One region of the Citricoccus sp. NPDC079358 genome, then DNA from elsewhere that is predicted to be linked to it. Evidence: predicted binding sites of a transcription regulator. Region 1 holds the regulator's gene; each other region holds the start of a gene.
What was found. The regulator LexA, encoded in region 1, represses DNA repair genes until DNA is damaged. The targets are predictions, from matches to a motif close to TCGAACANNTGTTCGA.
Positions count from the first base shown of each region.

Region 2: ruvA (Holliday junction branch migration protein RuvA) is a predicted target of LexA. The motif match lies at 1,768-1,783, and genes of this name have one in related genera.
Region 3: AB0333_RS15280 (DUF222 domain-containing protein) is a predicted target of LexA. The motif match lies at 7,030-7,045, and genes of this name have one in related genera.

Region 1 covers NZ_JBFBLI010000010.1:42,437-52,657, reverse strand. Annotated here, with positions in the region: gene AB0333_RS12600 (Ig-like domain-containing protein) at 1-4,928, opposite strand, end outside; gene AB0333_RS12595 (LysM peptidoglycan-binding domain-containing protein) at 5,038-5,397, opposite strand; gene lexA (transcriptional repressor LexA) at 5,609-6,352, shown strand; gene AB0333_RS12585 (hypothetical protein) at 6,358-7,254, shown strand; gene AB0333_RS12580 (ATP-dependent DNA helicase) at 7,251-9,347, opposite strand; gene hflX (GTPase HflX) at 9,344-10,221, opposite strand, start outside.
Region 2 covers NZ_JBFBLI010000002.1:175,317-185,537, forward strand. Annotated here, with positions in the region: gene AB0333_RS03195 (M3 family metallopeptidase) at 1-43, opposite strand, end outside; gene AB0333_RS03200 (YebC/PmpR family DNA-binding transcriptional regulator) at 281-1,036, shown strand; gene ruvC (crossover junction endodeoxyribonuclease RuvC) at 1,044-1,745, shown strand; gene ruvA (Holliday junction branch migration protein RuvA) at 1,852-2,490, shown strand; gene ruvB (Holliday junction branch migration DNA helicase RuvB) at 2,501-3,634, shown strand; gene yajC (preprotein translocase subunit YajC) at 3,842-4,339, shown strand; gene secD (protein translocase subunit SecD) at 4,400-6,196, shown strand; gene secF (protein translocase subunit SecF) at 6,193-7,188, shown strand; gene AB0333_RS03235 (hypothetical protein) at 7,409-7,630, opposite strand; gene AB0333_RS03240 (bifunctional (p)ppGpp synthetase/guanosine-3',5'-bis(diphosphate) 3'-pyrophosphohydrolase) at 7,614-9,884, shown strand; gene AB0333_RS03245 (hypothetical protein) at 9,966-10,221, opposite strand, start outside.
Region 3 covers NZ_JBFBLI010000016.1:12,849-23,069, forward strand. Annotated here, with positions in the region: gene AB0333_RS15250 (DUF2017 family protein) at 1-219, shown strand, start outside; gene murI (glutamate racemase) at 294-1,340, shown strand; gene AB0333_RS15260 (MBL fold metallo-hydrolase) at 1,337-2,158, shown strand; gene rph (ribonuclease PH) at 2,254-3,051, shown strand; gene rdgB (RdgB/HAM1 family non-canonical purine NTP pyrophosphatase) at 3,048-3,713, shown strand; gene AB0333_RS15275 (exonuclease domain-containing protein) at 3,713-4,987, shown strand; gene AB0333_RS15280 (DUF222 domain-containing protein) at 5,142-6,953, opposite strand; gene AB0333_RS15285 (LysR family transcriptional regulator) at 7,221-8,210, opposite strand; gene AB0333_RS15290 (Glu/Leu/Phe/Val dehydrogenase dimerization domain-containing protein) at 8,440-9,732, shown strand; gene AB0333_RS15295 (maleate cis-trans isomerase) at 9,751-10,221, opposite strand, start outside.

The sequences.
Region 1 (10,221 bases):
TGGATGCGGAATTGATAGTCCACGCCGTTGGTGAGGCCGTCCCAGTTCAAGGACGTCCCGGCACCGGCCGAGCGCAGGCCGCCACCGGGCGGTGCCGGGCTCAATTGCACGCGATAGTCCGTGATGGCCGAACCACGGTTGACCGGCGGCGTCCACTGGACGGTGACGAGACCGTCACCGGCGTCCACGGTGGGTGGGGCCGGCTGCTCGGGACGAACGTCCGGAATCGCGGGCGCCGAGAGACCCGAGGCGTCCGATTCGCCCACGCCGTTGGTGGCCGTCACCGTGAAGCGGTGTTCCACGGCATTCTCCAGGCCGGAGATGGAACACGCGGTGGAGGAGCACTGCTGGGTGGAACCCGTGGTCGTGTCCGTCACCGTGTATCCGGTGATCGGATCGCCGTGGTCCGGCGGGGCGGCCCAGGACAGCTCCACCGTCTGGTCGTCCACGGACTCGATCCGGGGAACACCGGGGGCGTCCGGCCTGCCCTTGACGATCACGGTGATGTTGCCCTGGACCTCCCGGGTCGGGTCGGCCGTCAGATCCTGGATCGTGTAGGTCACCTGCATCCGGCCCGAGTAGTCCTGCCCAGGGGTGACGGTCACCGTGGAGCCGTCCGTCGCGGCGGTACCCTCGCCCGTCACTACCTGGGCCGCGGTCACGGTCAGCGGCGCCTCACCCTCGAACGGGTTGATGTCGTTCTCCAGCACGTTGACCACGACGGTTTCGCCGGACCGGGCCTCCGGGATCTCGTCATCGAGGGCGCGCGGGAGCTCCCGCGAGGTGCCCACCACGTCGACGGTGATCTCTGCCGTGACGGGCTCGGCCTCGCCGTCGGACACCGAGAACGCCACGGTGCCCGTCGTGCCCCGGTCGGCGTTGGAGGAAGGCGTCACCCTCAGCTCGGTCCCCTCGAGTTCGGCAGCGAACTCACCGCTGACCTGACCGCGGGAGAAGTCCAGCTCGTCACCGTCGGGATCCGAGGCCAGCGGGCTGAGGTCCAGGGTCACCGGGTCGCCACCCTGCTCGACTTGCAGCGAGCTGGACTGCACCGTCGGAGGATTGTTCTCGTCCGGACGCGGTTCGACAGTGATGGGGATGGACAGCGTGGACACCAGCCCATTCGGGTCCGAGCCGTCCTCGCCATCCGTCACCGTCACGTTGACCGACGCGCCACCGGCGTAGTCGGCCGGGGCGGTGAATCGGACCTCGGTGGCCGATCCCACGGTGAAGGCGGCGGACGCGGGGGTGGCGGACGCCGAGCTGTCATCGGTCAGCCGTGGCGTGCGGCCGTCGCGGACGCCGATGTGGTCGGTCAGGTCCACCCGGACTTCCTCACCGGCCACCACACGCACTGGTCCGGTGGTGGTCAGCCACGGCGCACGATGGTCATTGCCCGGCACCAGGACGAAGGCTCGGCCCACCCCGCCGTCCACGTCCGTCACCGTGTACATGATGACCTGTGCCTCCGGTTGCACGGGGACGACCACAGAGGTTCCCTCCACCCGGGCACCGGCCGTCTGGGCGGCCTCGTCCACGCCGAGTTCGAGTTCCTCCACGGCTCCGTCCGGATCCTCGTCGTTGTCCAGGACCGAGACGGAGATCTGCTCCCGGCCGTCGATCTCCTCGACCCCGACGAGGTCGTCGCGGGCGACGGGCGGCATCAGGGGGGCCTCCTCATCCACGCTGATGGAGAGGTTGGCGGAATCAGTGGCACCGGCCGGGTCGGCGATGGTGTAGCCGATATTGAGGAAACCCTCGGTCTCCGGGGTGACGACGCGGACCCGTCCATCCACGATCTCCACCGGCACCTCGGGCTGACTGGGGGCGAATCGATCTTGCACCAGCGTGACCTGATCGCCGTCGGGATCGGCGTCGTTGGCCAGGACGTTCGTGGTGAAGGTGCGCCCGGGCCGGACCTCGACCGAGTCGTCCAAGGCCACCGGCGGGTTGTTCGTACTGAGCGGCTGGGCGATGCCGACGGTCACGGTGCCGGTGGCGCGGGCACCCAGCCGGTCCACGGCGGAGTAGGTGAAGACATCGGAACCCGTGGCGGCACTGGACGCGGTGTAGACCAACCGGCCCTTCTCCATGCGCACGGATCCCTGGGTGGGTGGTGACTGCACGCCCTCCAAGGTCACGGAGTCGCCGTCCGGATCGATCCCGTCCAACGGGATCGGCACCGCCACAGATTCTCCCGAGAGCACCCGGGCGGACACCGAGAGGGGCACCGGCGGATTATTGGACTCGCGATCCATCGGCACCATGGAGACTTCCACGGTCGCCGAGGCCTGCTGCCCGTCCGGGGCTCGCACCGTGTAGGCCAGAGTGGCCCGCCCTGGCTCACTGCCCGCGCGGAACCGGACCTTTCCGTCGGACACGAAACCGATCCCGAGGTCCTCGGCGACCTGGCGGTCGAGTTCGGGCACCAGGGTCAGCTCTTCCTGGTTGGGGTGGGTGTCATTGGCCAGGACGTCGATCGTGACCACGTCTCCGACGCGGACGTTCGCCGCATCCGCGACGGCGATGGGCGGTTGCATGACCTCCGGTTCTGGCAGCGGCACCACGGTGACCTCGCCCTGGGAGGTGCCCTGGGCATTCGACACCGAATAGGAGAACGTGGCCGGGCCGGTCAGGCCTCCGGTGTCCACGACCCGGACGTGGTTGAAGTCCTCGACGGCCAGTTTCAACGGGGCGGGTGCCCCGGACTCGGTCGTGGCATCCTGGACCCCCTGTACCACCAGCACGCCACCGGTCGGATCGGTGTCATTGCCGAGGACATTGACGAGGGCCTGGCCGCCCGCCGGCAACAGTGCGATGTCACGCACAGCCACCGGCAGACCGGAACTCTCCTCGCCCTCCACGACATCCACCCGGATCAGTCCCGGCGCGGAATCGTACTCGTTCGCCGCCAGGTACTCGACGTAGTAGGTGTCAGCGACCTCCGAGGACCACTGCACCGAACCTCCCGCAGCCGAGTAGCAGATCTCCGCATTCTCGGTAGCAGCCACGTGGGCGAGGCGCAGTGGGCCCCCGAGGGGGTCGGTGTCGTTCTCGAGCGGGTAGAACGTGATCTCCTGACCCGCCTGGACGGTGACGTGGTCGGCCTGGGTGATCGGCGGATGGATCGAACCGCGTTCGAGGACCTCGATCTGCACGGTGCCCGTGGAGGTCTCGCGCCCATCGGACACGGAGACCTGGAGGTCACGGCGTCCGGCCTCGCCGGTGTTGTCCTGGAACGTGAGCTGGCCGTCCGGACGGGTCCGGACGGTATCCGGCTCCTCGGCGAGGGCGCCCACGAGCTGGAGGTCGTCGCCGTCCGGGTCGATCCAGTCGGTCAGGACCTGGCTCGTCACCGATTCCCCAGCTGGCACGCGCAGCACCGCCTTGCGTTCCTGCGTGGGCCCCCGGTTCTCACTGTCCGGCACCACCCGCAGGGACACCTGTGCCGTGTCCGTGCCGCCACGCCCGTCATCGGCCACATAGGTCACCTCGGCCCGGCCGCTCGCGGATTCGGGGACGACGATCTGCATGCCGATACCGTCGATGATCTCCTGCACCGTCCCCACCGGAGGCTGATCGCCCTCGAGGGAGGCCGTCAGGACGTCACCATCGGGATCGGAGTCATTGAACAGGACGGGCAACGATGTGGTGCGCCCGGCACGCACGCCGAAACTGTCATCCTCTGCCACCGGCGGCCTGTTCTCCTCCTGCCGTTCCGGCAGGGCGGTCTCCTGGGTGACCTCGTCGGATTCCTCTTCCGTCTCCTCGCCCTCACCCTGGGGCGGCTCGAGGTCGTCCCAATTGGCGACGACCTTCATCTGATCCAGGACCATCCAGTTGGTCCCGGACGTCGTGTCATTGAGGACGACGGCATCACGGTTCACCCGGAAGACCAGCTCCGCGCCGGCCTGCAGGTCCGGGACGGGCACCACCTGATCCTGCTCTTCACCCTCACAGTCCTGCAGGTAGTGTCCGGTGACGGCCGAGGCGGCATGCAGGCACCCGGCGACCCGGACGGGCGCCGTCGCCGCCACACTGCCCGCGGCACCGGCGGCCGTGGTCGATCCGGCGGAGGGGTCCGTGGGCGGGACGATGCTCAGGGACCGGATCTCACCGCTGGACAGTCCCACGGTGAGCAGTTCCCGCTCCGTGGACAAGGCCAGTTGGTCTGCCTCTGGACCGGACGGCTGCGGCACCGCACCCACCAGTCGCTCATCCTCCACGACGTGACCGGGCCAGGACAGGGTGCCGGAGGAGGAATCCACCACCACGGGAACGTCACCCACGGCCACCAACTGCGGTTCCTGCATGCCGGACAGGCCGTCGACGCGGTCCCGGCCGGTCTCCACCAGGGCCCCGGACGACTCATCCTCACGCCCGAAGCGGATCACGGTGGCCTGACCGAGGTCGGCCACGAACACCTCACCGCCCACCGTCGTCGTCGACGTCACGGTCCCCTCAGCCTCGTAGAGTGGCTCGTCCCCGGAGATCTGGGGCGTCGGGTCCACCGTCCCGGCGTATACGGCCCCTTCCGCGGGGTTGCTGGCGGAGATGATGCCCGCCCCGAGCGCGAAGTCCTGGGTGGCCGGCAGCATGACCTGATCACCGGCGGCCATCGCAGTCGTGTCAATGGACGTCAGGGCACCGGATGCCGGATCCAGCATGAGGGCGGTGACATCCTCCTGATGGAGCTCGACGCCCTCCATCGGGGGCCGGAAACCACCGTCCAGGATGGCGGACTCGTGGTTCAGGTGGCCGACGTATCCCCCGCTGTTGTGGGTGACCCAGATGCCTGCATCATGCAGTTCGAGGTCAGCGGTGTCGAAGCCGGGATAGAGCAAGGCGCCGGTGGCCACCAGCGCACCGATGGCGGAAAAGGCCACCGGGGTCGCCACAGACTTCATCTGCTTGCGCTTGTTCCCCATGCGTGCCCCGTCATCAGCAATGGATCCGCCCCACCACGGACCGAGGCCATCCTACCGGCCGGTCGGAGGGTATCGAATCCTCGGCGCCGCAGCCAGGTCCAGCCGGGGCTCAGGCCCCGGCGGGCACGAACAACACCTGGCCGGGCTGTAGCTCACCACCGTCGAGGTCATTCAGTTCGCCGATGCGCAGGATGGCTTCATGACGGGGCGATTCCGGGGCGGTGCGCCCGGCGATGGCCCACAGGGTGTCGCCGTAGTTCACCGTGAGGGTCTCCACGGCTGCCGCCGACTCGTCGGCCGACGCGGACGCCGGGGCCACCCCGTGGGCGCCGAAGAAGACAGCGGCCGCGGCGGCCAGGACTGACAGGAGGATGACGGGGAACCCCACGAAGAGGAAACGACCACGGCGGTTCAGGTGGAATCCGGCGGAGCCGGTCGTGCGGGTCTGGACCGATGCTGCAGTGCTCATGCTCTTCTGCCTCTCCTCCCGGATCCCCGGGCCGTCTAGAACGTGTGTTCGACTGCTTCGACGTCATGTCTAGCACGCCTGTTCGAAACATGCCAAGAAAACTTCGAACATATCTTTGAATCGAGGCTGTGACTCCGGTATCGTCAAAGCCAGCGACCCAGCACGAGACACCTCACCAAGACCGACGGACACGATAAGAACGGATGGTCGAATGGCCCCCCGGATTTCCACTCCCGCCCCGGACCCGCACCGCGTTCCCAGCGTCCGGCCCCTCACCGATCGTCAGCGGATCATCCTCGGATCCATCCGTTCGGCTATTGCCGCGCACGGCTACCCGCCGTCCATGCGGGAGATCGGGGATGCCGCCGGCCTGGCATCCCTCTCCTCGGTCACCCATCAGCTGGGTCAACTCGAGAAACTGGGCTACCTCCGCAAGGATCCGGGCCGCCCGCGTGCCATGGAGGTCCTGCTGGACGAGAACGGCCGAGCTCTTTCGACGGAGTCGGCTGCCGCGGCCCCCGATTCGACCGCCACGCCGGTGGGGACGGTGAGGACCCTGCACACCGGGGCCGCCGAGGGTGATGCCGTACCGGTTCCGCTGGTGGGCAGGATTGCCGCCGGTGGGCCGATCCTCGCCGATCAGCAGGTCGAGGACGTCATGACCCTGCCGCGCCAGCTGACTGGCGAAGGCGAGCTGTTCATGCTGAAGGTCTCCGGGGATTCCATGGTCGATGCCGCCATCTGCGACGGCGACTGGGTGGTCGTGCGCCAGCAGAACAACGCACTGAACGGGGACATCGTCGCCGCCCTGCTCGACGACGAGGCCACGGTGAAGACCTTCCGGCAGCGAGACGGCCACACCTGGCTGCTGCCACAGAACTCTGCGTATGAGCCCATCCTCGGCGACGAGGCGACGGTCATGGGCAAGGTCGTCACGGTACTCCGGGCGCTCTGAGCCCCATGAACCATCGGCCCCTGCCGCCCGGCGTCCGCGTGGCGGATGCCGAGGAGTTCGTTTATACACACGGGCGGCTGCTCGAACGCCGTCGGGTGGACCTGCTGCTCCATGGGGGCGGACCCGAGGGCGTCCTGGCCGCCCTGGGGGCATACCGCAATCCGGACGGTGGTTTCGGCCACGGCCTCGAACCCGATGTGCGATCACCGAGGAGTGAGGCGCTCTCCACCCTGACGGCCCTGGATCTCCTGGCCGGCTGGGATCTGGCCGAGCACCCCTGGGTGCGCTCTGGACTGGAATACGTGGCCTCGACCTCCGGGGTGGATGGTTCCGTGCCGTTCGTCACCGAGGCCTCTCTCGAGTGGCCCCATGCACCGTGGGTCCAGCCGGTTCCGGGCGGTTCGCATCTGACCTTCGGCTTCGCCGCCGCGGCACTGCTGACCGGGTTCTCGGGCGGGTGGGCCGAGGCCGCTTCCGATTGGTGCCGCCTGCGATTGTCCCAGGGGTCGACGGACGGCGGACTGGCCGCCTACGAGACCAAGTACGCACTGAGGTTCCTTGCCGCGGACGGCCTCCCCGCGGGCTCGGCGGACAGCCCGGTCCTGACGGTGCTCCGTGAGCGGCTCTCGGCCGACGGCTCCCTTCCCGTGGAGGGCGGCGCCGAGGACGAGAGCCTCCACGCGGTCGACCTGGTCCATGATCCGTGGACCGTTCCCTTCCCGTCCGATCTTCTCGGCGGGCTGGTCCCGGCGGCCGTGCTGTCACGGGACCGGCGGTGGCTGGCTTCCGCCCAGGACCCCGACGGCGGATGGTCGGTGGATTGGCCCGCCTGGAGCCCGGCCCCCGGCCTCGAATGGCGGGCTATTCGCACGGTCGGCGCCCTGGAGATGCTGATCCGCTAGTCACCGGGACGGAGCCGTTCCAGGACGCCCCGCACCACCGAGGGATCGGCCGTGGGCCAGAAGTCCGGCAGGGTCGAGCGCAGGAACGACCCATACCGTTCCGTCGCCAGCCTCGAGTCGAGGACAGCCACGACACCGCGGTCCGTCGCGGTTCTGATGAGTCGGCCGGCACCCTGCGCCAGGCGGACCGCCGCGTGGGAGGCGGAGACCGCCATGAAACCGTTGCCGCCATGGCGGCTGATGTCCCTGGACCGCGCCGTGGAGAGAGGATCGTCCGGTCGCGGGAACGGGATTCGGTCGATGACCACCAGCCGACAGGACTCGCCGGGCACGTCCACGCCCTGCCACAGGCTCATGGTCCCGAACAGGCACGTGTCCTCCTCCGTGGCGAACTGCCGCACCAAGGCGGTCAGCGTGGTGTCGCCCTGGCACAGGATCGTGGGCTTCGGCCCGAGCCGGGTGCGCATCTCGGTGGCGGCGTCCTCGGCGGCCCGCTTGGAGGAGAACAGGCACAGGGCACCGCCGCCGGACGCCCGGAGCAGTGCCTCCAATTCGTCATAGCTCTCGGGGGCGGCGAACCGGCCCGGCTTCGGCAGGTGCCGCGCCACGTAGAGCACACCCTGCCTCGGATAGTCAAAGGGACTTCCCACGTCCAGACCGGTCCAGACCGGCGCCCCCTCGCCCATCAGGCCGAGAGAGCCAGCCACCGGGTTGAACGATTCCCCGATGGCCAACGTGGCCGAGGTCAACACGGCCGTGGCCTGACCGAAGAGACCTTCGCGGAGTTTGCCGGCTACGGACAGCGGGGCCACGTAGAGCATCGGTGCCGCGGACTCGTCCCCGGGGATCCACCCGGTGCCGGGCTCGAAGTGGCCCGGACGGGAGGCCCAGAGCACCTCGGGATGACTGGTCTCCGGGGTGGTCTCCAGCATCCTCTCGGCCACGTCCAGGACATCCTGCATCCGGGACCGAGCCATCTGACGCCCGCCGTCGGCCGAGGAGTCGGCACCTCCCCCGCTCGGCTTGGAATCACTCAGGCCCTGGCGGGCCGCATCGCGGACGGCCCTCAGGGCATTTTGCTGGACCTCGTCCGGCCCACGCGATATCAGACCCGTTGGGGTCGCTGTGAAGGCAGCGTCGAGGCCGGCGCCAGCCTGCACCAAGTCCTCCACGGCGATGGCCGTATGCTTGCGGGCCGAGGAGGCCGCGGCCTGCACGATGGCGCCGGAGAGCTGTCCGGTCACCGCCCCGGTCACCCGGTCCTGGAGTTCGTGGGCCTCGTCCACCACCACCGCCTCGAACTCGGGCAGCACCGCGAGTCCCTCGAAGGCGGCGATCGCGAGCATGGCGTGATTGGTGACCACCACGTCCGCCTCTCCGGCGTCCGCGCGCGCCCGCTCCGAGAAGCACTCGGCCGCCATCGGGCACTTCTGGGCGCCCAGGCAGTCCACCGCGGACACCGAGACCTGGCGCCACGCGCGATCGGTGACACCCGGATCGAGGTCATCCCGGTCCCCCGTGTCCGTCTCCTCGGACCATTCCCGCAGGCGCAGGACCTCGCGGCCCAGGGGGCTGGTCGGGCCGCCGTCAGATCCGGACAGCAACTCGCCGTCGTCGGCCATGCCGAACAGTGCCTGGCCGTCCTCCTCCGGAAAGCCGCCCTCCAGCTTGTGCCTGCACAGGTAGTTGGACCGGCCTTTGACCAGGGCGATGTTCATGGGACGGGGAAGCTCGTCCCGCAGGGCTTCCAGCAGCTTGGGCGCATCCCGCCGCATGATCTGGGACTGCAAAGCCAGGGTGGCGGTGGCCACCACCACCGGGTTCTCGGCCTCCAGGGCGTGCTGGAGCGCCGGCACCAGGTACGCCAACGACTTCCCGGTGCCGGTGCCCGCCTGCACCAGCAGGTGCTGCCCAGTCTCCAGGGACCGGGCCACCTCCACGACCATGCGCCGCTGCCCTTCGCGGCGCTGTCCCCCGGTGGCTGTGACGGCGGCGTCCAGCAACCGCAGGGCCTCACGCTCGGCGTCAGTACGGGGCTCGGCGGCGGGCTCCGCTACAGCAGCCGGCGCAGCCTCCTCGACCGTCTCTGTCATGCTCCGGCGCGCTCCTGACCGTCCGCGGACCTCTCGGCGGCATAACAGCGCAGGTCCTCGGCAATGTCCTCGCGGACCAGCACCCGGAGCCGCGTGCCCTCGGCCTCGTAGGTCTCCGAGATGATGTCCGCGTCCGGCGAGTGCAGGCGCGAGACCACGTCCCCGTCGGTGAACGGGATCAACAGGTCCAGGGCCACATTCGGGCGCGGGATCGCGTCCGAGACGGCGCGCTCAAGTTCCTCGATCCCCTCCCCGGTCCTGGCGGAGACGACCACCGACCGCAGTTCCTTCTGACGCAGCCGGGCCACCACCACCGGGTCGGCGGCATCGGCCTTGTTCAGCACGATGATCTCCGGGATCTGCCGGGCGTCCACCTCGGCCAGCACGGCTCGCACGGCGGCGATCTGCCCCTCGGGGTCCGGGTGCGAGGCGTCGACGACGTGCAGGATCACGTCCGCGTCGGCCACCTCCTCCAGGGTGGAGCGGAAAGCCTCGACCAGCTGTGTCGGCAACGAGCGGACGAAGCCGACCGTGTCCGAGAGCGTGTAGCCGATGCCGTCCGGTGTGACGGACTTGCGCACCGTCGGATCCAGGGTGGCGAACAGGGCGTTCTCTACGAGGACGCCGGCATGCGTGAGGCGGTTGAGTAGGGAGGACTTGCCGGCATTCGTATACCCGGCGATCGCCACGGACGGCACCCGGTTGCGACGCCGGTTGGCCCGCTTGGTCTCGCGCGCCGGTTTCATCGCAGTGATCTCCCGGCGCAGCTTGGCCATGCGGGTGCGGATACGGCGGCGATCCAGCTCGATCTTGGTCTCACCGGGGCCACGGGAGCCGATGCCCTCACCGCCGGCGGCACGGCCACCGGCCTGGC
Region 2 (10,221 bases), on a different contig from region 1:
GCAGGGGGTTGGTTCCGGTGGCGGAGGAGGTGTCGGTCGTCATAGTCAGCAACTGTTTCACATCTCGGCACCGCTGGACAGGGCTCGGACGAACGGACCATCCGCGCGGTCTCCCGTCCGGACGGGGGCATCGGCGGCACCTCCCGTAGAATCGAAGCCAGACTTCTGCCGCAAGCGGCAGGGGCCCGGCGCTACGGCGTTCGGGCCAGGACGAACCCGATCAGCACCAACAGCCGATGCGGGCCGTGCTCCGGCATGGCCGGCGCGGAGAGGAGAACACGTGTCAGGGCATTCCAAGTGGGCGACCACCAAGCACAAGAAGGCCATCATCGACGCCCGCCGCGCCAAGGCCTTCGCCAAGTACGTCAAGGGCATCGAGGTGGCCGCCCGTGCCGGCGGACCGGACCTGGATGGCAACCCCGCCCTGGAGCTGGCGGTCACCAAGGCCAAGAAGCAGTCGGTCCCCAACGACAACATCGAGCGTGCCATCAAGCGCGGCGCCGGCCTGACCGGAGAGGTCATCGAGTACACGGAGATCATCTACGAGGTCCGCGGGCCGCAGGGTTCCGCCCTCATGGTCGAGTGCCTGACGGACAACAAGAACCGCGCTGCCGCCGAGGTCCGCACCGCCGTGACGCGCAGTGGGGGCACGATGGCCGATTCGGGTTCCGTGGCGTTCCTATTCAACCGCACCGGCCTGGTCCGGTTGCCGGCCGAGGGGCACACCGAGGACGACATCCTGATGGCCGTGCTGGACGCTGGTGCCGAAGAGGTCGTGCAGTCCGGCGACTCCTTCGAGATCCTGTGCGACCCCTCCGACCTGCGCGCCGTGGCCGCCGCGCTGGATGAGGCCGGGATCGAGTACGACACGGACGAGATGGAGTTCGTGGCCACCATGAAGGTGGACCTGGATGCCAAGGGCGCCAAGACGTACTTCAACCTGGAGGACGCGCTCGAGGACCTGGACGACGTGCAGAGTGTCTACTCCAACGTGGACATCTCCCCGGAGGTCCTCGCCCAGCTGGACGAGGACTGATCCGCCCTTGACCGTCAACGCCGGGGCGGCGGCACGGCAAGCGCCGGGACCGCTGCGGGTGCTCGGGGTCGATCCGGGACTGACCCGCTGCGGCATCGCCGTGGTGGATGTCGCGCCCAACCGCACGGCCACCCTGGTGGCGGTGACGGTCGTCGGCTCCCCGGCGGAGCAGTCCCTCGACTGGCGCCTGCTCGCGATCGACGAGGCCATCAACGAGTGGCTCGACCGTTATCGCCCGGATCACGTGGCCGTGGAGCGCATGTTCGCGCAGAACAACACGCCGACCGTGATGGGGACCGCCCAGGCCTCCGGAGTGGTCATCGCGGCCGCCGCCCGGCGCGGCATCCCCGTCGCACTCCACACCCCCTCCGAGGTGAAGGCAGCGGTCACCGGCAGCGGGACCGCGGGCAAGGACCAAGTCACCGCCATGGTGACCCGGATCCTGCGCCTCGAGTCCCCGCCACGGCCCGCCGATGCCGCCGACGCCCTCGCCCTGGCCATCACCCATGCCTGGCGCGGCGGGCTGATGGGCCGCGGCCTGGAGACCGGCAATCTCACCAGCCCCCAGCGCGCGTCGCGGTTCCCGACGCCGGCAGGCGGCTCGGGCGGCCGGCGCACCGGGGGATCGACGCCGGCCCAGCAGGCCTGGCTCGCCGCCGAACAGCGGAGCCGGGGCGCGAAGGGCTGGAACGGCGGTTCCCGGATCTGAATCCCGCCATGGGCTAGGGTCTTCGTAGATACGTTCGAACCGGGCTGCTGTCCGGCACCTGACCGGCCGTCGTCCGATGGCCCTCCCCGAGAAGAGCGAGTTGAGCATGATTTCGTCCCTGACCGGCACCGTGGAATCCGTGGGACTGAACCACGCCGTCCTCACCGTGTCCGGCTTCGGCATGCGGTTCTCCGCCACCCCGCAGACGCTCGCGGGGCTCCATCGGGGGGAGGCCGGGCGGGTCCTGACCTCCATGGTGGTGCGTGAGGACTCCATGACCCTGTTCGGCTTCGCCACCGAGGACGAGCGGGAGGTCTTCGAGGTGTTGCTGGGGGTCTCCGGCGTCGGCCCCCGGCTGGCCCTGGCCGTGCTGGCCGTCCATGACCCGGAGACAGTCCGGGTGGCGGCGTCCACGGGCGATGACAAGGCCTTCACCAAGGTTCCGGGCATCGGACCCAAGGGTGCGCGGCGCATCGTCCTGGAGCTGACGGACAAGCTCGTACCCACGGGCGCGACCGCCTCCGGGACCGAGGACCAGCCGGCGCTGGCCGGCTCCATGCCGTGGATGGACCGCGTCCTCGAGGCGCTGACCGGTCTGGGCTGGACGGAGAAGGACGCCGAGAAGGCGGTCCGGGACACCATCCGGCATGAGCCCGAACTCGAGGAGTCCGGCACGGTGGCCAGCGTGCTCAAGTCCACGCTGCGCCACCTCGGCCAGGGACAGTCCGCCCGGTCGGGCCGGTAGGGGATAGCGCATGACGGAACAGCCAGACGGCCGGATCGTGACCGGGGGGGCCGAGGTCGAGGAGCGGGAGCTCGAGACCGCCCTGCGGCCCAAGAACCTCGACGACTTCGTGGGGCAGCAGCGGGTCCGCCGGCAGCTCTCCCTGGTCTTGGAGGCCGCCCGGCTGCGTGGCCGCACCGCCGACCACGTGTTGATGTCCGGGCCGCCCGGCCTGGGCAAGACCACGCTGGCCATGATCATCGCCGCGGAGATGAACGCACCCCTGCGGATCTCGTCCGGCCCGGCCATCCAGCACGCCGGTGACCTGGCCGCCATCCTGTCCTCTCTGACGGAGGGAGAGGTGCTCTTCCTGGACGAGATCCACCGGATGTCCCGCCCGGCCGAGGAGATGCTCTACATGGCCATGGAGGACTTCCGGGTGGACATCGTGGTCGGCAAGGGGGCCGGCGCCACCTCCATCCCCCTGGAGATCCCGCCGTTCACGCTGGTGGGGGCCACCACCCGTGCCGGGCTGCTGCCCGGGCCGCTGCGCGACCGCTTCGGCTTCACCGGCCACCTCGAGTTCTACAGCACCGAGGAACTGGAACTGGTGCTGCGCCGCTCCGCCCTGCTGCTGGACATGAAGGTCAACTCCGCGGGGTTCACCCAGATCGCCAGCCGGTCCCGGGGGACGCCGCGCATCGCCAACCGCCTGCTGCGCCGCGTGCGTGACTGGGCCCTGGTCGGCGGGCTGGACCAGGTGGACTCGCGCGCCGCCTCCGCGGCACTGGAGATGTACGAGGTGGATGAGAAAGGACTGGACCGGCTCGACCGTTCCGTGCTCGAGGCCCTGTGCCGCAAATTCGCCGGGGGACCGGTGGGCCTGTCCACGCTGGCCATCGCCGTGGGGGAGGAGACCGAGACGGTGGAGACCGTGGCGGAGCCCTTCCTCGTGCGTGAGGGCCTGCTGGGACGGACTCCGCGCGGCCGGATCGCCATGCCCGCCGCCTGGGAACACCTGGGCCTGGTCCCGCCCCCCGATTCACCGGGGGCGGCGTTCTGGACGGTGCCGGCGGCGAGTGAGGGTGGGGCGGACTCCGGCCGGCCCGACCGGGCTGCGGAGGCCGGCGTGGACGGAGAGGCCGACACGCTCTTCGATTCCTGAGCTCCTGAGGCTGAGCTCCAGGGGCTCCGCTTATGCCCCCTGTTCCGGAGGTTCAGCGTCTGAAGCCCAGACCCCGGAGCTCGTGCATTTCTGGGAGATCAGTGAACATTGTGCCCCGGAAGGGCGCGTCTGAACGGACGGTGTGAACCTACCCGTAGACTAATCGGGTTGTCCTGTGCCCCGACTCTGGAATGTGGTGTCCCCGAAGTGACCCAGCTGATCGCCCCCCCGACTGCCTCGCTCGTCGCCGAAGGCGCCAATTCGGAAGGCGGTGGCGGCCTGCCGTTCGACCCCTTCCTGCTCATCATGCTCGCGATCTTCGCGTTGCTGATCTTCAGCATGTTCCGCCGCAGCAAGAAGGCCCAGCAGCAGCAGCAGCAGCTCCACCAGTCGCTCGGCCCGGGCGTGGAGGTCATGACCACCATGGGCCTGTTCGGCACCATCCTGTCCGTGGACAAGGAAGAGAACAAGGCCGTCATCGAGATCTCCCCGGGGAACACGGCCACCGTGCACCTGCAGGCCATCGGCAAGGCCGTGGATCCCGCCGCCGGCACCGCCGGTGCACACGTGGTCGGCGAGCCGGAGACCACCGTCCCGGATTCCCCGGCCGGTCTGGAAGAGGCCAATGGCGGCACCGACCGCAACGAGACCGATGGCAACGGCCCGGACGATCAGCGTCCCGGCACGGATCGCCCGTCTGCCTGACACCGTCTGATCGAGCAGACGACCTCCCTCGTCCCCGTGAACCGAAAGCCGTAGCCCTCCATGTCTGATAAGACCCCCCGGGGACGCGCCAAGCGCACCCTCTGGTGGCTCGCCGGCCTGATGGTCGCCCTGGCGGCGATCCTCGGTGTCGGCGTGGCCACCGGCCAAGCCCAGCTGGCCCCCAAGCTCGCCCTGGACCTGGAAGGCGGCACCCAGATGGTGCTCGCCCCGGAGGTCACCGGCGGCCAAGAGGTGTCCGGGGAGCAGCTCGACCAGGCGGTCGAGATCATCCGTCAACGTGTGGACGGCTCGGGTGTCTCCGAGGCGGAGATCGCCACCCAGAGCGGCCGCAATGTGGTGGTGTCCCTGCCCGGCGTCCCGGACCAGGAGACCCGCGAGCTGATCCAGGCCTCCGCCAACATGGAGTTCCGTCCGGTGATCACCATGGGTTCCTTCACCGCGACGCCGGAGGACCAGCGGACGCCGGTGGAGGAGTTCCCGGAGCCCACGGCCGAGCCCGAGAACGGCTCGGACCCGAACTGGATCACCCCGGAGCTGGCCGCCGACTTCGAGGCCTACGACTGCCCCGCCGTGCTCGGGGACGCGAACCGGGAGCCGCTGCCCACGGACGAGGCGGCGATTGTCTGCGATCCGAATCAGGGCGTGAAGTACATCGTGGGCCCGGTCGAGGTCCCGGGCACCGACATCGCCGACGCCGACTACGGCCTGGTCAACACGGCCACCGGCGTCTCCACCAACCAGTGGGCCGTGAACCTGACCTTCAACAACGCCGGCACGGACGCCTTCCGCGAGGTCACCCAGCGCCTGACCCCCTTCCAGGAGGGCGACCCGCGCAAGCAGTTCGCCATCGTCCTGGACGGCATGGTCGTCTCCGCGCCACAGTCCCAGGCCGTCATCACCGACGGCCGGGCCCAGATCTCCGGCAACTTCACCGAGGAGTCCGCCGCGGCCCTGGCGGAGCAGCTGAAGTATGGCGCCCTGCCGATCAGCTTCACCATCGAGTCCGAACAGCAGATCTCCGCCACCCTCGGTGCCGACCAGTTGCGCCTCGGGCTCATCGCCGGGCTGATCGGTCTGGCCCTGGTCGCCGTGTACTCGATCTTCCAGTACCGCCTGCTGGGGCTGGTCACCATGGCCTCCCTCGTGGTGGCGGGGGTACTGACCTATCTGGCGATCGTCCTGCTGGGCTGGTCGGACAACTATCGGTTGTCCCTGGCCGGCATAGCGGGTCTGATCGTGGCCATCGGCCTGACGGCGGACTCGTTCATCGTGTACTTCGAACGCATCAAGGACGAGTTGCGCAACGGACGCAGCCTGCCGGAGGCCGTGGAATACGGCTGGCTCCGGGCCAAGCGCACCGTCGTCGCGTCCAAGGCCGTCAACCTGCTGGCCGCCGTGGTGCTGTACTTCGTGGCGGTGGGCAACGTGCGCGGGTTCGCGTTCACGCTCGGCCTGACCGCCGTGGCGGACCTCGTGGTGGTCTTCATGTTCACCCACCCGGTGCTGCAGATGCTGGCGAACACCCGGTTCTTCGGGGGCGGGCACAAGTTCTCCGGCCTCGATCCCTCGCTGCTCGGCCGCGAACCCCTGTACCAGGGCGCCGGGAAGATCCGGGAGTTCAGGCCGGTCCCCGCCGCGTCGTCCGGCAAGGCGCCGAAGCGGAGTCAGAAGTCCTCCAAGGAGGCGGCTAAGCGGCAGACGATCGCCGAACGTCGACGGGCCGAGCAGTTCGCGGCAATCGGCGGCAGCAGTGCCGCCGACCCCGCAGCGGACGCTGCCGCCGACGCCGCTGACGGCAGTACCACCTCGACTGATCGGACGGAGGAGCCAAAGTGAGTGCACTGGCCACCTGGGGCAACGAGCTCTACACCGGCAAGCGTTCCTACCCCTTCACCACGAAGTGGAAGACCTGGTTCTCCGTCGCCCTGATCATCCTCGTGGCGGTGGTCGGTCTGACCCTCGCCCGCGGCGGCTTCAACCTCGGCATCGACTTCCGCGGCGGTTCTGAGTTCACCGTCTCCGCGGTGTCCAACACGGACGTCGTTCCCGGTGAGGACGCCGTCCAGGATGCCGTGCCGGAGGCCGAGGCCACCGTCACGAACATCGCGCCGGGCACCATGCGGATCCAGACGGACCTGCTGGACGACGATCAGACCCTGGAGGTCGCGGCGAACTTGCAGACGGCCTACGGGGTCGATCAGGACCAGGTGACCTCCAACTTCGTGGGTCCCACCTGGGGCCAGGGGGTGACGCAGCAGGCGCTGCTCGGCCTGGTCGTCTTCATCGTCCTCGTGGCGTTGCTGATGGCCGTCTACTTCCGCACCTGGAAGATGTCGCTCGCCGCGGTGATCGGGCTGCTGTACGTGGTGGCGGTGACCGCGGGCATCTATGGTGCCACCGGCTTCGAGGTCACCCCGAGTGCCATCATCGGCTTCCTGACGATCCTCAGTTATGCGCTCTATGACACGGTGGTGGTCTTCGACAAGATCCGGGAGAACACGGAGCACAACCTCGAGGAGACCACGCGGACCTTCCGGGAGAACGTCAACCTGGCGATCAACCAGACGCTGGTCCGGTCGATCAACACCTCCGTGGTGGCCATCCTTCCGGTGGCCTCGATCCTGTTCATCGGCGCGTTCCTGCTCGGTGCCGGCACGCTGCGTGACATCTCCCTGGCCATCTTCGTCGGCATCATCGTGGGCACCCTGGCCACGATCTTCATCCAAGCGCCGCTGTACGCGTTGCTGCGCAAGGGCGAGCCGAAGATCCAGGCCAATGACGCCAAGGTCCTCGAACGGCGCGAAGCGGAGACGTCAGCTGCGGCCTGACCTGCGCTGATCACCTCTGGTGGCCGGTACTCTGACTGCAGGGTACCGGCCACTTCTGGTGGTGGCCCTAGAATGGATCACTACCCGTTGAGGGTTGAGCACAGCGGTAGCGCACGAGATCTGCGCTGACCGCGGGAAGGACGGCAGCCATGGGTTCTGAGTCAGAACGGCCGCGCCCGGCCGGCCCGGGGGCCGTCCCCCACCCCACACCCAACCAGACCTATTCCTCGGCCGTGCCCAGCGGGCCGAGCGAGGACGCGGAAACCGAGGGGTCGACGTCGTCCACCAGGACTGAGGCGTCCGCGGCGCCAGAGCGCACCCCCACCGCACCGGTCACGAGCCCGGTTCCCAGCACCTCGTCCGCCACCCCGCCCGGTGCCCGGCCCAGCGGTCCGTCCGGTGCGGCGACCGCGGGCAGCCCGGCGGTGGGCGGTGCGATCATCTCACGGCGGCCCCGTAGCCGGCTGGCGCGGCTGACCGGCCGCGTCGCCAACGACTATTCGCCGATCCTGGAGCCACTGGTCCGGACCCTCAAGGTCCGCCAGCCGAAGGAAGATCTCGACCTGATCATCCGGGCCTTCGAGGTGGCCGAGAAGGCCCACGCGGGCCAGAAGCGCAAGAGCGGCGACCCGTACATCACCCACCCCGTGGCCGTGGCCACGATCCTCGCCGAGCTGGGCATGACCGGCACCACCCTGGCCGGGGCCCTGTTGCATGACACGGTGGAGGACACCAGCTACTCCCTGGAGCAGTTGCGCCGGGACTTCGGGGACGAGGTGGCCGTCCTGGTGGACGGGGTCACCAAGCTGGACAAGGTCAAGTTCGGGGACGCCGCGCAAGCCGAGACCGTCCGCAAGATGGTGCTGGCCATGGCGGACGACGTCCGGGTCCTGGTCATCAAGCTCGCCGACCGGCTGCACAACGCCCGCACGTGGCGCTATGTGGCCCCGGCTTCGAGCGCGCGCAAGGCCAAGGAGACCCTGGAGATCTACGCGCCGCTGGCCCACCGGCTCGGCATGAACACGATCAAGTGGGAGCTGGAGGACCTGTCCTTCGCAGCCCTGTACCCCAAGGTGTACGCGGAGATCGTGCGGCTGGTGGGGGAGCGGACCCCCGAGCGGGAGAAGAACCTGGCCGTGCTGCGCGGACAGATCGAGAAGGACCTCAAGGAGGCCCGGGTGCGGGCCACCGTCACGGGACGCCCGAAGCACTTCTACTCCATTTACCAGAAGATGATCGTCCGAGGGAAGGACTTCGACGAGATCCATGACCTCACGGGCGTCCGCGTGCTGGTCGACTCGGTCCGGGACTGCTATGGCGCGCTCGGTGTGCTGCACGCGAAGTGGAGTCCGTTGCCGGGCCGCTTCAAGGACTACATCGCCATGCCCAAGCTGAACATGTACCAGTCTCTGCACACCACGGTGATCGGTCCGGGCGGCAAGCCCGTGGAGATCCAGCTGCGCACGCATGAGATGCACCGCCGCGCGGAGTACGGAGTGGCGGCGCACTGGAAGTACAAGGACCAGGCGGCCCAGGGTGCCCCGTCCAGTGGGGATCAGACCCCGGGATGGCTGCGTTCCGTCATGGACTGGCAGAAGGACACCACGGACCCGAACGAGTTCCTGGAGTCGCTGCGCGCGGAGATCGACGCGGCCGAGGTCTTCGTGTTCACGCCCAAGGGCGAAGTGATGGCCCTGCCGGCCGGCTCGACCCCCGTGGACTTCGCGTACGCCGTGCACACCGAGGTGGGTCACCGCACCATCGGCGCCCGCGTCAACGGCAAGCTTGTCCCGCTGAACAGCGAACTGCACCACGGTGACTGGGTAGAGATCTTCACCTCGAAGACCGAGGGCGCCGGGCCCAGCCAGGACTGGCTCGGGTTCGTCCGCAGCCCGCGGGCCCGGAACAAGATCCGCCACTGGTTCTCGAAGGAACGCCGCGAGGAGTCCATCGAGAAGGGTAAGGAGCAGCTCACCCGCCAGTTGCGCAAGATGAATCTGCCCCTGCACCAGATGATGGCTTCGGATTCGCTCACCGAGGTGGCGGGGCAGCTGAACCTGCCGGACATCTCCACGCTCTACGCCTCCATCGGGGACGCCAACGTCTCCGTGCAGAACGTGATCGAGCACCTGCAGAAGCTGCATGCGGTGGAGGAGGAGACCGAGGAGTCCCTGGACACCTCCGCGATCCCGATCACCCGCATCGCTGCTCCGAGCAGGCAGTCGGACTCCGGGGTCATGGTGCAGGGGTCCGGCGACGTGATGGCCAAGCTGGCCCGCTGCTGCACCCCGGTGCCGCCGGACGAGATCATCGGCTTCGTCACCCGTGGCTCCGGCGTGTCCGTGCACCGCACCGACTGCAAGAACATCGACCACCTCAGGGAGGAACCGGACCGGATCGTGGAGGTCTCCTGGGCCCCCACGCAGTCCTCGGTGTTCCTGGTGGAGATCCAGGTCGAGGCGCTGGACCGCAAGTCCCTGCTCTCGGATGTGACACGGATGCTCGCGGAACACCACGTCAACATCCTCTCGGCATCGGTGAACACCTCCCGGAGTCGGGTGGCCATCAGCAAGTTCGTCTTCGAGATGGGGGACCCGAAGTACCTGAGCCACGTGCTTTCCTCGGTGCGGCGCATCGACGGGGTCTATGACGTCTACCGCACCGCCGGTCAGAGCCGCCCCATAGCGGAAGACTGAGGCCGGCCGAGGACTGAGTCCGGCGGAGAGCTCAGGCTGACGGAGAGCTCAGACAGATGGAGACCACAGGCCGACTGGACCTCAAGCCGTCAGCAGGCGCTCCAACGCCCGCCGGGCTGAAGCCATGCCGGGACGCTTCCGGCGGGATTCGAACCGGTCCCGGAGCACCGACGCATCGGTCAGCGGCAACAGGCGCGTCGCCGCGGTCATCGCCGCCGCGGCCCGGCGAGAGTCCCCGGCCCGGCGCAGCAAATCCTCGATGGTCCGCTCCACACTCGTGCACGGCAACCCGAAGATATCCACGACGTCGGCCGGCTGGCCGGCGGCGTCCGACTGC
Region 3 (10,221 bases), on a different contig from region 1:
GAGCAAGCCATCGCCTTCAGCCGCGCCCTCAACGACGTGCGCCTGGTGCTCTCGGCCCGGCTGGGCATCGACGCGGACGAGGACGCCGAACGGGTGCACGCGGTGGACGACTGGTCCGCAGCCAAGGACGTGGAGTCCTATATGGCGCTGTTGTACAACTTCACGACCTGGCTGCTCGAGACGTTGATGCTGGCCCTGTCCACCCGGCTTCCCGACTGAATCGTGCTTGACTGCAGACTGCTGGAACGACACCTGCTGGAACGACACCTGCTGACCGAAGGACCGACCCGACCATGACCAACACGCCCGTGCCGACGGCCCCCATCGGCGTCTTCGACTCCGGGGTCGGCGGGCTGACGGTCGCCCGCGCCATCATCGACCAGCTGCCCGGCGAACAGATCGCGTATGTGGGGGACACGGCCAATGGCCCCTACGGGCCGCGGACCATCGCCCAGGTGCGGGCCTTCGCGCTCGGGATCATGGACGAGTTGGTCGACGCCGGCGTGAAGGTCCTGGTCATCGCCTGCAATTCCGCCTCGGCCGCCGTGCTGCGCGATGCCCGGGAACGGTATACCGCCCGGTACGGGATCCCGGTGGTGGAGGTCATCCAGCCGGCCGTGCGGCGGGCGGTCGCCGCCACCCGCAACGGGAAGATCGGGGTCATCGGGACCGAGGCCACGGTGAGTTCGCGGGCCTATGAGGACACCTTCGCTGCCGCGCCGCAGTTGGAGATCACCTCGGTGGCCTGCCCGCGGTTCGTCGAGTTCGTGGAGGCCGGCGTCACCACGGGACCAGAGCTGCTGGCCACCGCCGAGCGGTACCTGGCCCCGTTGAAGGAGGCGGGCGTGGACACCCTGGTGTTGGGATGCACCCACTACCCGCTGCTGACGGGCGTGATCTCGCTGGTGATGGGGGAGTCCGTCACGCTGGTCTCCTCTGCGGAGGAGACGGCGAAGGACGTCTACCGGGCGTTGGTCCGGCACGGTCTGGAGAGTCCAGCGGGCGGTGCCGCGGGTAGTGCGGCGGGCGGTGCCGCGGAGCAACCCGGTCACCGGTTCATGGCGACCGGCGACCCGCAGTACTTCGAGACATTGGCCCGGCGTTTCCTCGGCCCCGAGGTGGGCGGCGTGCAGCAGGTCGACCACATCTCCGAGCGCTACCCGACCGGAGTGCTGGCCCGGATCACCCCGGAGATGCTCTCGGCGGCCCAGGACGGAAACGGACAGGGCGGAAACGGACAGTACAGTGGTTCCAACGCAGGATCCCCCGTGCCGGTCTCAAGCCTGTCGAGCGCGGGTCATCGGGGGATCGCCACGGAGGAAAGGCCGGACGCAGGGTGAAGCTCACGATCATCGGAGCCTCAGGATCGTTCCCCGGTCCGGGCTCGCCGGCCTCGTGTTATCTCGTCACGGCTGAAGGGCCGGACCCGGACGGCGCACCCGGTAGCCGGAAGACCTGGCGGATCCTGATGGATCTGGGCAATGGTGCCCTGGGCACACTGCAGCGCTATATGGCTCTGGACGACATCGACGCGGTGCTGCTCACCCACCTGCACCCGGACCACTGCATGGACCTCTGCGGACTGCACGTGGCCATCCGCTGGAACCCGTACGGCTGGAAGGGCATCCACGTTCCCGTGTACGGCCCCGCCGCCACCGCGGACCGCATGGCGACCGCCTACGGACTCGACCCGGACCCCGGCATGCATCCGGATTTCGACTTCCACCACTGGCAGGCGAACGTCCCCGTGACCGTCGGCCCCTTCACCATCACGCCCGTCCCGGTGCGCCACCCCATCGACGAGGCGTACGCGCTGCGTCTGGAGATCACCGAACCTGGCCCGGACGGCGAGTCGGTGCACCGGGTGCTGACCTACTCCGGTGACACGGACACCTGTGATGGCCTGGTCGAGGCCGCCCGCGACGCAGACTTGTTCCTCTGCGAGGCCGCCTTCCAGGAGGGCCGCGACGACGGCATCGACGGGGTCCACCTCACCGGCCGGCGTGCGGGGCAGATGGCCACCGACGCCGGCGCCCGCCGGCTGCTGCTGACCCACCTTCCCGTGTGGACGGACCCCCTGGCCGCCTCCATCGAGGCACGGGAGACCTATGCCGGCGACCTCGCCGTCGCGGTCTCCGGGGTCACCTACCGGGTCTAGACCGCTGCGGGTGTCCGGCATGCTCCCGGTGTCCGAGGCGCCCGAGGTGCTTCCGCCCGGATTAACGCGTCCGGGCCCTCGGTAGGATGGCGGGCATGACCTCATCGACTTCCGGAGCTTCCGCCGTGCCCGAAAACGGCACCACTGGCCCCCTGTCCACCGCGACCCGCCAGGACGGGCGTGCCGTCAACGAATTGCGCCCCATCAGCATCACCCGTGGCTGGTCCCGCCAGGCCGAGGGCTCTGCACTGATCGAGTTCGGCAACACTCGCGTGCTGTGCACCGCCTCCTTCACCCAGGGCGTCCCGCGCTGGCTCAAGGGCGAGGGCACCGGCTGGGTCACCGCAGAGTATGCGATGCTGCCGCGCGCCACGAACACCCGCTCCCAGCGCGAGTCCGTCAAGGGCAAGATCGGCGGCCGCACCCATGAGATCTCTCGCCTCATCGGCCGCTCGCTGCGCGCCATCATCGACCTCAAGGCTTTGGGCGAGAACACCATCGTGCTGGATTGTGACGTCCTGGAGGCCGATGGTGGCACCCGCACCGCCTCGGTCACCGGGGCCTATGTGGCGCTCGCGGAGGCGATCGCCTGGGCCAAGGGACAAGGAGTCATCTCGGCCTCCGCTCAGCCGCTGAAGGACTCCGTCGCCGCGGTGTCCGTCGGCATCATCGATGGTGTCCCCATGCTCGATCTGCCCTACGTGGAGGACGTCCGCGCGGAGACGGACATGAACGTGGTGGTCACCGGAGCCGGCGACTTCGTGGAGGTTCAGGGCACCGCCGAGGGCGCCCCGTTCAACCGTTCCGAACTCGACTCCCTGCTCGACCTGGCCGTGGCCGGGTCCGCCGAGTTGGCCCGCATCCAGCGCGAGACCCTGGCGGGCGAACGGTGAACGGTCCAGCCGGCACCACCCAGCCCCGGCTCGTCCTCGCCACCCGCAACCAGGGCAAGCTGCGCGAGCTGCGTGAACTGCTCCGCGGACAGGTGCCCGGCCTGGACGTCGACATCCACGTCGTCGACGCGGCGTCCCTGGACGCCCCGGACGTGGTGGAGGATGGTGTCACCTTCGAGGAGAACTCCCTGAAGAAGGCCCATGCCGTCGCCCGGCACACGGGGCTGGTGGCCGTGGCCGACGACTCCGGCCTCTCCGTGGAGGTCCTCGGGGGCGCCCCCGGGATCTTCTCCGCCCGATGGTCCGGACGACATGGAGATGATGCGGCCAACCTTCAGTTGCTCTTGGACCAGACGGCGGACGTCAAGCCCGAACACCGAAACGCCGCATTCGTCTGTGCCGCCGCGGTGGCTACACCGGCCGGCGAGGAACACGTCGAACTCGGCTTCCTGGCCGGCACCCTGCTGACGGCACCCCGGGGTACGGGCGGCTTCGGCTATGACCCGATCCTGCAGCCGCACGGCATGCACGTCTCCGTGGCCGAACTGGACCCCGAGGTGAAGAACTCCATCAGCCACCGTGGTACCGCCTTCCGGCAGCTGCTTCCCGAACTGGTGCGGTTGCTGACCGGGTCAGATGGTGCGTCCGGCGGAGGGCGCTGATGGCGCTCGACTTCACGGCGGTGGATTTCGAGACGGCCAACGGCTTCCGCGGTTCGCCGTGTTCCGTGGGCCTCGTCAGGGTCCGCAACGGTCAACCGGTGGAACGCGCGTACTGGTTGATGAGGCCCCCGGCAGGCTTCGACCGGTTCGATGCCCGGAACGTGGGAATCCACGGCATCACGGCGGCGCAGGTGGCCGGCGCCCCGCGATTCGCTGAGGTGTTCGGGGACATGGCGGACTTCATCGGGCCGGACCCCCTCGTGGCCCACAACGCGGGCTTCGACCTCGGAGTCATAGAATCTGCGCTCGAGGTCTCCGGCCGAGACATCCCGCGCTTCGACTATGCCTGCTCCCTGGTGATGGCCCGGCGCACCTATGACCTGCCGTCCTATGCGCTACCGGTGGCCGCTGCGGAGGCGGGACATCCACTCGAGGACCACCACGATGCCCTCGCAGACGCCGAGGCGTGCGCGTGGATCATGATCGACGTGGTCGAGCGCCGAAGGGCAGCCCGGCAACCGGCTGAGCTGCAATTGGCTGAGCTGCAACCGGCTGATCCGCGATGGGCTGATCCGCAGCTGACGAACCGACCGCTGCTGGAGCATCCGAACACCGGCGCGCACCTGGCGACGCGGGACGAACCGACGTCACCGGCCCCAGTGGACGCGGAGGCCACGGCGGACTCGACTGGCACAGCGAGCAGAACACGGACCACGCGGTCCTCCACCGGCCTGCTGGAAGCGGGGCTGGCCGAGATCCTGGCCCTCGATGGGGTGCGGTTGCGACAGCTGGAGGCTCGCCGGGCCGGAACCAGCCCGGAATCCCGAGCCACCCGCCAGGCCCGCGGGCTCGGGCCGGTCTTCGACTCCACCGTGGTGCTGCCGCACGCCGAGCGCATGCCTGATTTGATGCACTGGCCGGATGAGGGAATCAATCCCGAGCCTGCCGCCGACGCAGACCCGGCTCATCCCCTGTATGGACAGACCGTGGTGTTCACCGGCAACTTGGGGATGCCCCGGCAGGAGGCCAAGCATCGGGCGGCCGCGTGGGGAGCACGGACGGGCAGCCGGGTCAACGCGCAGACCACCATGTTGGTCGTCGGAGATGGCTTCCGCGCTGAGGATCTCGGCACGTCAACGCGCGGCGGGGCGGTCGGGCATCGCAAGACGCGGGACGCACTGGCCCGCCGTCAGCAGGGGCAGCAGGTGGAACTCGTCTCCGAACCGGAGTTCCTGCAGATGCTGGATGGCAACTGGCCCGACGCCGCAGGGTAGTGGACTCAGGCAGCCACATGACCCTGTGGCCCAGCAGTCTCGTGGCCGCCAGCCACGGTGTCCCGCAGTCTCGTAGCCACTCAGTTGCTCGAAGCCACTCAGTTGCCATGCGCCAGTCGCGCGACCTGACTCATCGCGTCGGCTCGGTCCACGCCTAGGCCCGCCAGTACCGGTTGCGCTGGGGCGTCCTGAACGGATCCAGATAGGGTGCGGGGACGAACCAGGGGACGCCGTCGTCTTCGACGCTGATGTCCCATGAACCACTGTGGACCGCATGATGATGCCGGCTGCAGAGCAGCACACCGTTGTCCACGCTCGTCGCTCCGCCGTGGGTCCACCACTGGATGTGGTGGACCTCGCACCACGGCGCCGGCATCGTGCAGCCGGGTGACGCGCATCCGCCGTCGCGGGCTGTGATGGCCCGACGGAGTCGAGGTGGAAAGAGGCGTTGGGTGTGCCCCACGTCCAGGATCTGTCCTGGGCCGCGCATGACCACGGGCAGGATGTCGGCGTCACAGGCGAGGGTACGTACGGTGCTGGGACTGATCGGACCGGTGAAGGCCGCCTCCGATCTGTAAGTGCCGAGGTCGAGTGGGAGAATGCCCGGCTCGCCGGGTGGGTCTGGTGGTTTCCGTGGGTCGGCCGATCTGGATTCGGGCGGGGAGGTTCCGGCGGTAGAAACCTGGCTGCTCCCGACCTGACCGGCGAGGGTCTCGTAGTCGATGGTCACCATGACCAGCGGCCGGTTCCCGCCGGATGACGGCAGTCCGTTGCCCTCGACCAATGCCAAAGCCCCCATGAGGGCGGAAGTCAGGCCGTCGAGTTGGCGCTGGTGACGGGACCTGCGGTCGACGGACATGACATCGGCGTCTGGCCAGAGGCCTGCTCCATTTGAGAGATTCGGGACGGGCGCCTCCGCGGCCGACACCGTACTGCTGGTGGCCTCGCCACCGCCCTGGGTGCCTTCGTCGCGCATGCCTTCGTCTTGCGCGCCACCGCCCTGCGTGCCCTCACCCTGCGCGCGGGGGTTGGTCGCGGCGCCGGCGATGGTGCTGAGGACCTCGTGCTGGAGGTCGTCCGCAGCGATCTTCCACAGATGGAAGCCCCGTCGCTTGCCCCGGTAGGAGAGTCCTTGCTGGACGGACGGGACGGCGTCGGACGGCTCTGCCCCATCCGGGTTGAGCGCGTGTTGGGCCCACTGACGCCAGCGGGTACAGGCATGTCGCATCAACTCCGGGTCCAGGACGGTGGCCTGGGCCGTCAGGGTCTCCTCGCCCCGGGACAGCCAATCCGCGGTCAAGGACGCGTCCGCGTTCGTCGCTTCGGCATCCTTTTTCGTCTGCTCCAGGGCCGTGGAGATCAGGTCGAGAGAGCATGGGTCGAGATGCCCCCGCAGGAAGGCCTCGGCCAGGACGGGGTAGGCGGCACTGCGCTGGTGGCCGGTGATCTCTGGGACCGGCGGCTGGACCTGCTGGGCACGGTGGATGCGTCTGCGTGCCTCCGGCCGGGGAATCCGCAGGGTTTTCACCATCCAGTCCGGGGCATCTCGAAACGGCTTGGCCCCTCCAGGGATGCCGAGCAACGGCTCGCGGAGGGAACCCTCACCCATGGCATGGGCGGCATGTCCGGCCAACGACGTATGTACCGCTGTCAGAAGACGTCCCAGATCTTCGACCCTACGGTGGATGACGGGTAGCGAACCGGTCGCAAAGGTCTCCGGTGCAGCCACGAAGTCGGGACCATGGGGCGACTCTCCCGGGGCGATCGGTGCGAAGGAGGTCAGTCCCGACCAGTCCTGATCAGCGGGCGACGAGACCACGCGTTCGAAGGCGTCAACCGTCGTGGGACCGGACAGGCGTTCGGCCAGGAGCTCCAGGGCTTGGCGAGCGACATCAAGAACGTCCGGAGTGGCCCACTCGGCCAACTCGTCCAAACCACGTGAGGGCTCCCTCTCCTCTGCCGTCATTCCCTGTCCTCCTTCCGGACGGTCCTCGCTCCCGCGCAGCCGTGGTGACCCTGTCGCCTACGCGGGCCCTGTGTGCTAGCACATATATTCGACCACGAACGACGGACGAGATAAGCGCGCTCCACGGGAAGGTGGAGGGCTGAGCGAGAACCTGCGGCTGTGGAGTACTGCGGGGCTCTGCGATCAGGGCTCGGGGATCAACGATCAACGCTCAGGGATCAACGCTCAGGGAGCAGGGAGCAGGGAGCAGGCATCAACGCTCAGGGCTCAGGAGGAAGGGCTCCCGAGCGGGTTGGACGCCGGCGCGGACTCAGACGAGTCAGACGAGTCAGACGAGGCCGGAGCTGAACCGATGGCCAGCCCCTTCTCCGCTGCTGCCGTGCGGATCGCGTTGATGACGAGATCGAGCGACGGCCGACGTGTGGGGGTGGTCCGATAGGCGATGGAGACCGTCCTCATCACCGGTTCCTCCAGGGCGATGATGTCCACTCCGTCCGGGATCAGTTCCAGCGCGAGATCGGACACCAGCGTCACCCCGAGCCCGCCGGCGGCCATGGCCAGCGCGGTGGGCTGTTCGGCGACGGTGTGGACGATCCTCGGGTCGAAGCCCTTCTGATGGCAGGCGATGCGGACCGCATGACCGAAGTGATCGCTCTCCCGGGCCAGGATCCACGGATAGTCTGCCAGCTGGGCCAGTCGCACCGTCTCGGAGGGGATCATCCCGGTGGGCACTGCGGCGTGGAGCCGTTCCACGGCGATGATCGTCCGGGTCAGCTGGGGGTCCCAGGTCACCGGAGTCACCGAGTAATCGATCACGAAGGAGAAATCCAGGGTGCCGTCCTTGACCGCACCCGCCGTCTGCTCGGGATCCAACTCCACGGTGCGGACCTCGATCCCGGGATACCTCACCGCCAGACTGGACAGGGCCTGCGGCACCAGACTGGAGGCCACGGACGCCCAGACACCCGCAGTGAGGCGGGCCGTCACCCCGTTCTGAGCCTGCTCCAGGGCCATCGTGGCCCGGTCCACCGAGCCGAGGATCTGCTCCGCATGCTCGGCGAGGACGAGCCCCAGATCGGTGAGCAGCAGCCGGCGGCCATGCCGCTCCACGAGCCGGGCGCCGACGTCGCGCTCCAGCTGGGCCAACTGCTGGGAGACGCCGGAGGGACTGTAGTGCAGGGCGGCCGCCACGGCGGTGACGGTGCCACGCAGGTGCAACTCCCGCAGCATCCTCAGCCGACGCAACGACAACTCCATGCGCGTCAGCATAGGGGTGCGCCGCCGGCGGAGGGGAGACCTTGCAGTCCCGATGCACGGCATCGTGCAGGAACCGGCGATAGACGCCAGCGGCAACCCCCTCCACGCTGGGAGTACGAGCCGGAGCTGAACCGGCGCAAACCGAACATTCACCGAAGCACGCACCGGAGCACACGCCGGAGGGCGAATCGCTGCGGGACCAACCGTGAACTCGATGGAGGTGGCGGGCATGACCCTGATCCAGAACCCTGATGGCAACCGAACGCACGACAGCACGAGTGGACCGGAGCGTGGCACGCGGCCAGAGACCCTGCCCCGGAATCCGGTGCGGGAGCCGTTCACGCGGCCTGACCCCTTCGATCGTCCACCGCAGCATGAGCTCGTGTGGACGGATCCGGTCACCGGCTCTCAAGGATGGCTCGTGGTGCACACCCTGGTCGGTGGCATGGCCACGGGCGGCACCCGCATGCGAGCCGGCTGCACCCGGGACGAGGTCGCCGACCTGGCACGCTGCATGGCCACCAAGACCGCGGCGTTCGGTCTGCCCGTCGGCGGGGCCAAGGCCGGCATCGACTGCGATCCGAGGGACCCGGATGCGCTGGGGGTCCTGGAGCGGTTCTTCGCGCACATGCGGCCATGGCTCGAGAATTCCTGGGTCACCGCCGAAGACCTCGGCGTCTCCCAGTCGGACCTCGACGCCGTCTTCACCCGGCTGGGACTGGACCAGTCCTTCCACGCCGCCATCCGTCGCTCGCCGGACCCGGCTGCCACCCTGGACCGCGTCCGGGCAGGACTCGACACCGTGGACCGGGACGGACTGCCGCTGGGGGACGTGATCGGTGGCTACGGGGTGGCTCAGGCCTGCCTGGGGACGGCGGCGGCCCTCGGCTGGGAGCCCACGCGGACCACGGTGGCCATCCAGGGCATCGGCACCATGGGTGGCGGAGCCGCCTGGTACCTGCACGAGGCGGGCGTCCCGGTGACCGCGATCGCCGACGCCGCCGGCACCCTGTTCTGTCCCCGCGGACTGGACATCCCGGCCCTGCTGGCCGCCCGCGACCACTATGGTGAGATCGACCGGGCCACGGTACCGTCCGGCGTCGAGCTCTTGCCGCGCGAGGCGGTGCTCTCGGCACCCGCGGACATCCTCGTCCCCGCGGCGGTCTCCTATGCGCTGGGGGTCGGGTCCGTGGCTGACATCGCGGCACGGGCGGTGGTCGAGGCCGCGAACTCACCCACGACGCCGGACGCGGAGGAACGCCTAGCCGTGCGCGGGATCCCGGTGATCCCGGATTTCGTGGCCAACGCCGGAGCGGCGGCCTGGGCCTGGTGGTTGCTGCAGGGCCAGGTGGGCACCGATCCTGAGGACTCGTTCCGCCGCCTGCGGGAGGAGATGCAGGGCAAGGTGGCGTACATGCTCGCGGAATGGAGCGGCGCCAGGGTGAGCCCGCGGCGCAGTGCCTGGGGATTCGCCAGCGCCAACCTGGAGGCGCTCGCCGGTCGTCAGATCACCATTCCCTAGCGGCGATGGGCGCTGCCACTACACCCGGGTGAACAACGCGCCCAGCTGGTCCGAGACGACCGACGAGCCGGCCAGCCGGAGACCGTGCCAGATCGTGACCTGGTTGGCCGTGAGGACGGGTTTGCCGAGCCGGTGCTCGATCGCGGGCAACACGTCCAGCGTGTGCATGGCCGTGTCCGGGATGAGTAAGGCCTCGGCGGCAGGGTGGTCGTTCTGCAGGGCCAGATCCATCACCCGGGTGCCCTCCAAGGCGCCCACCTCCGCCGCCGTGCCGATCCCGGCGCTGCCGCGGGCCACCACGTCGATCCCCGAGGCCGCCAGGAAGTCGGTGAAAAGCACCGCCACCTCGTCGGGATAACTGGCGGCCACGGCGACCCGCCCCACGCCGAGCGCGGCCGCGGCGGCCACGAACGACTGCGAGGTACTGGCCGCCGGCACCCCGGCCGCCTCGGTCAGCTGGTCCGCCTGCTGGCGCACGCCCGCGTGGCC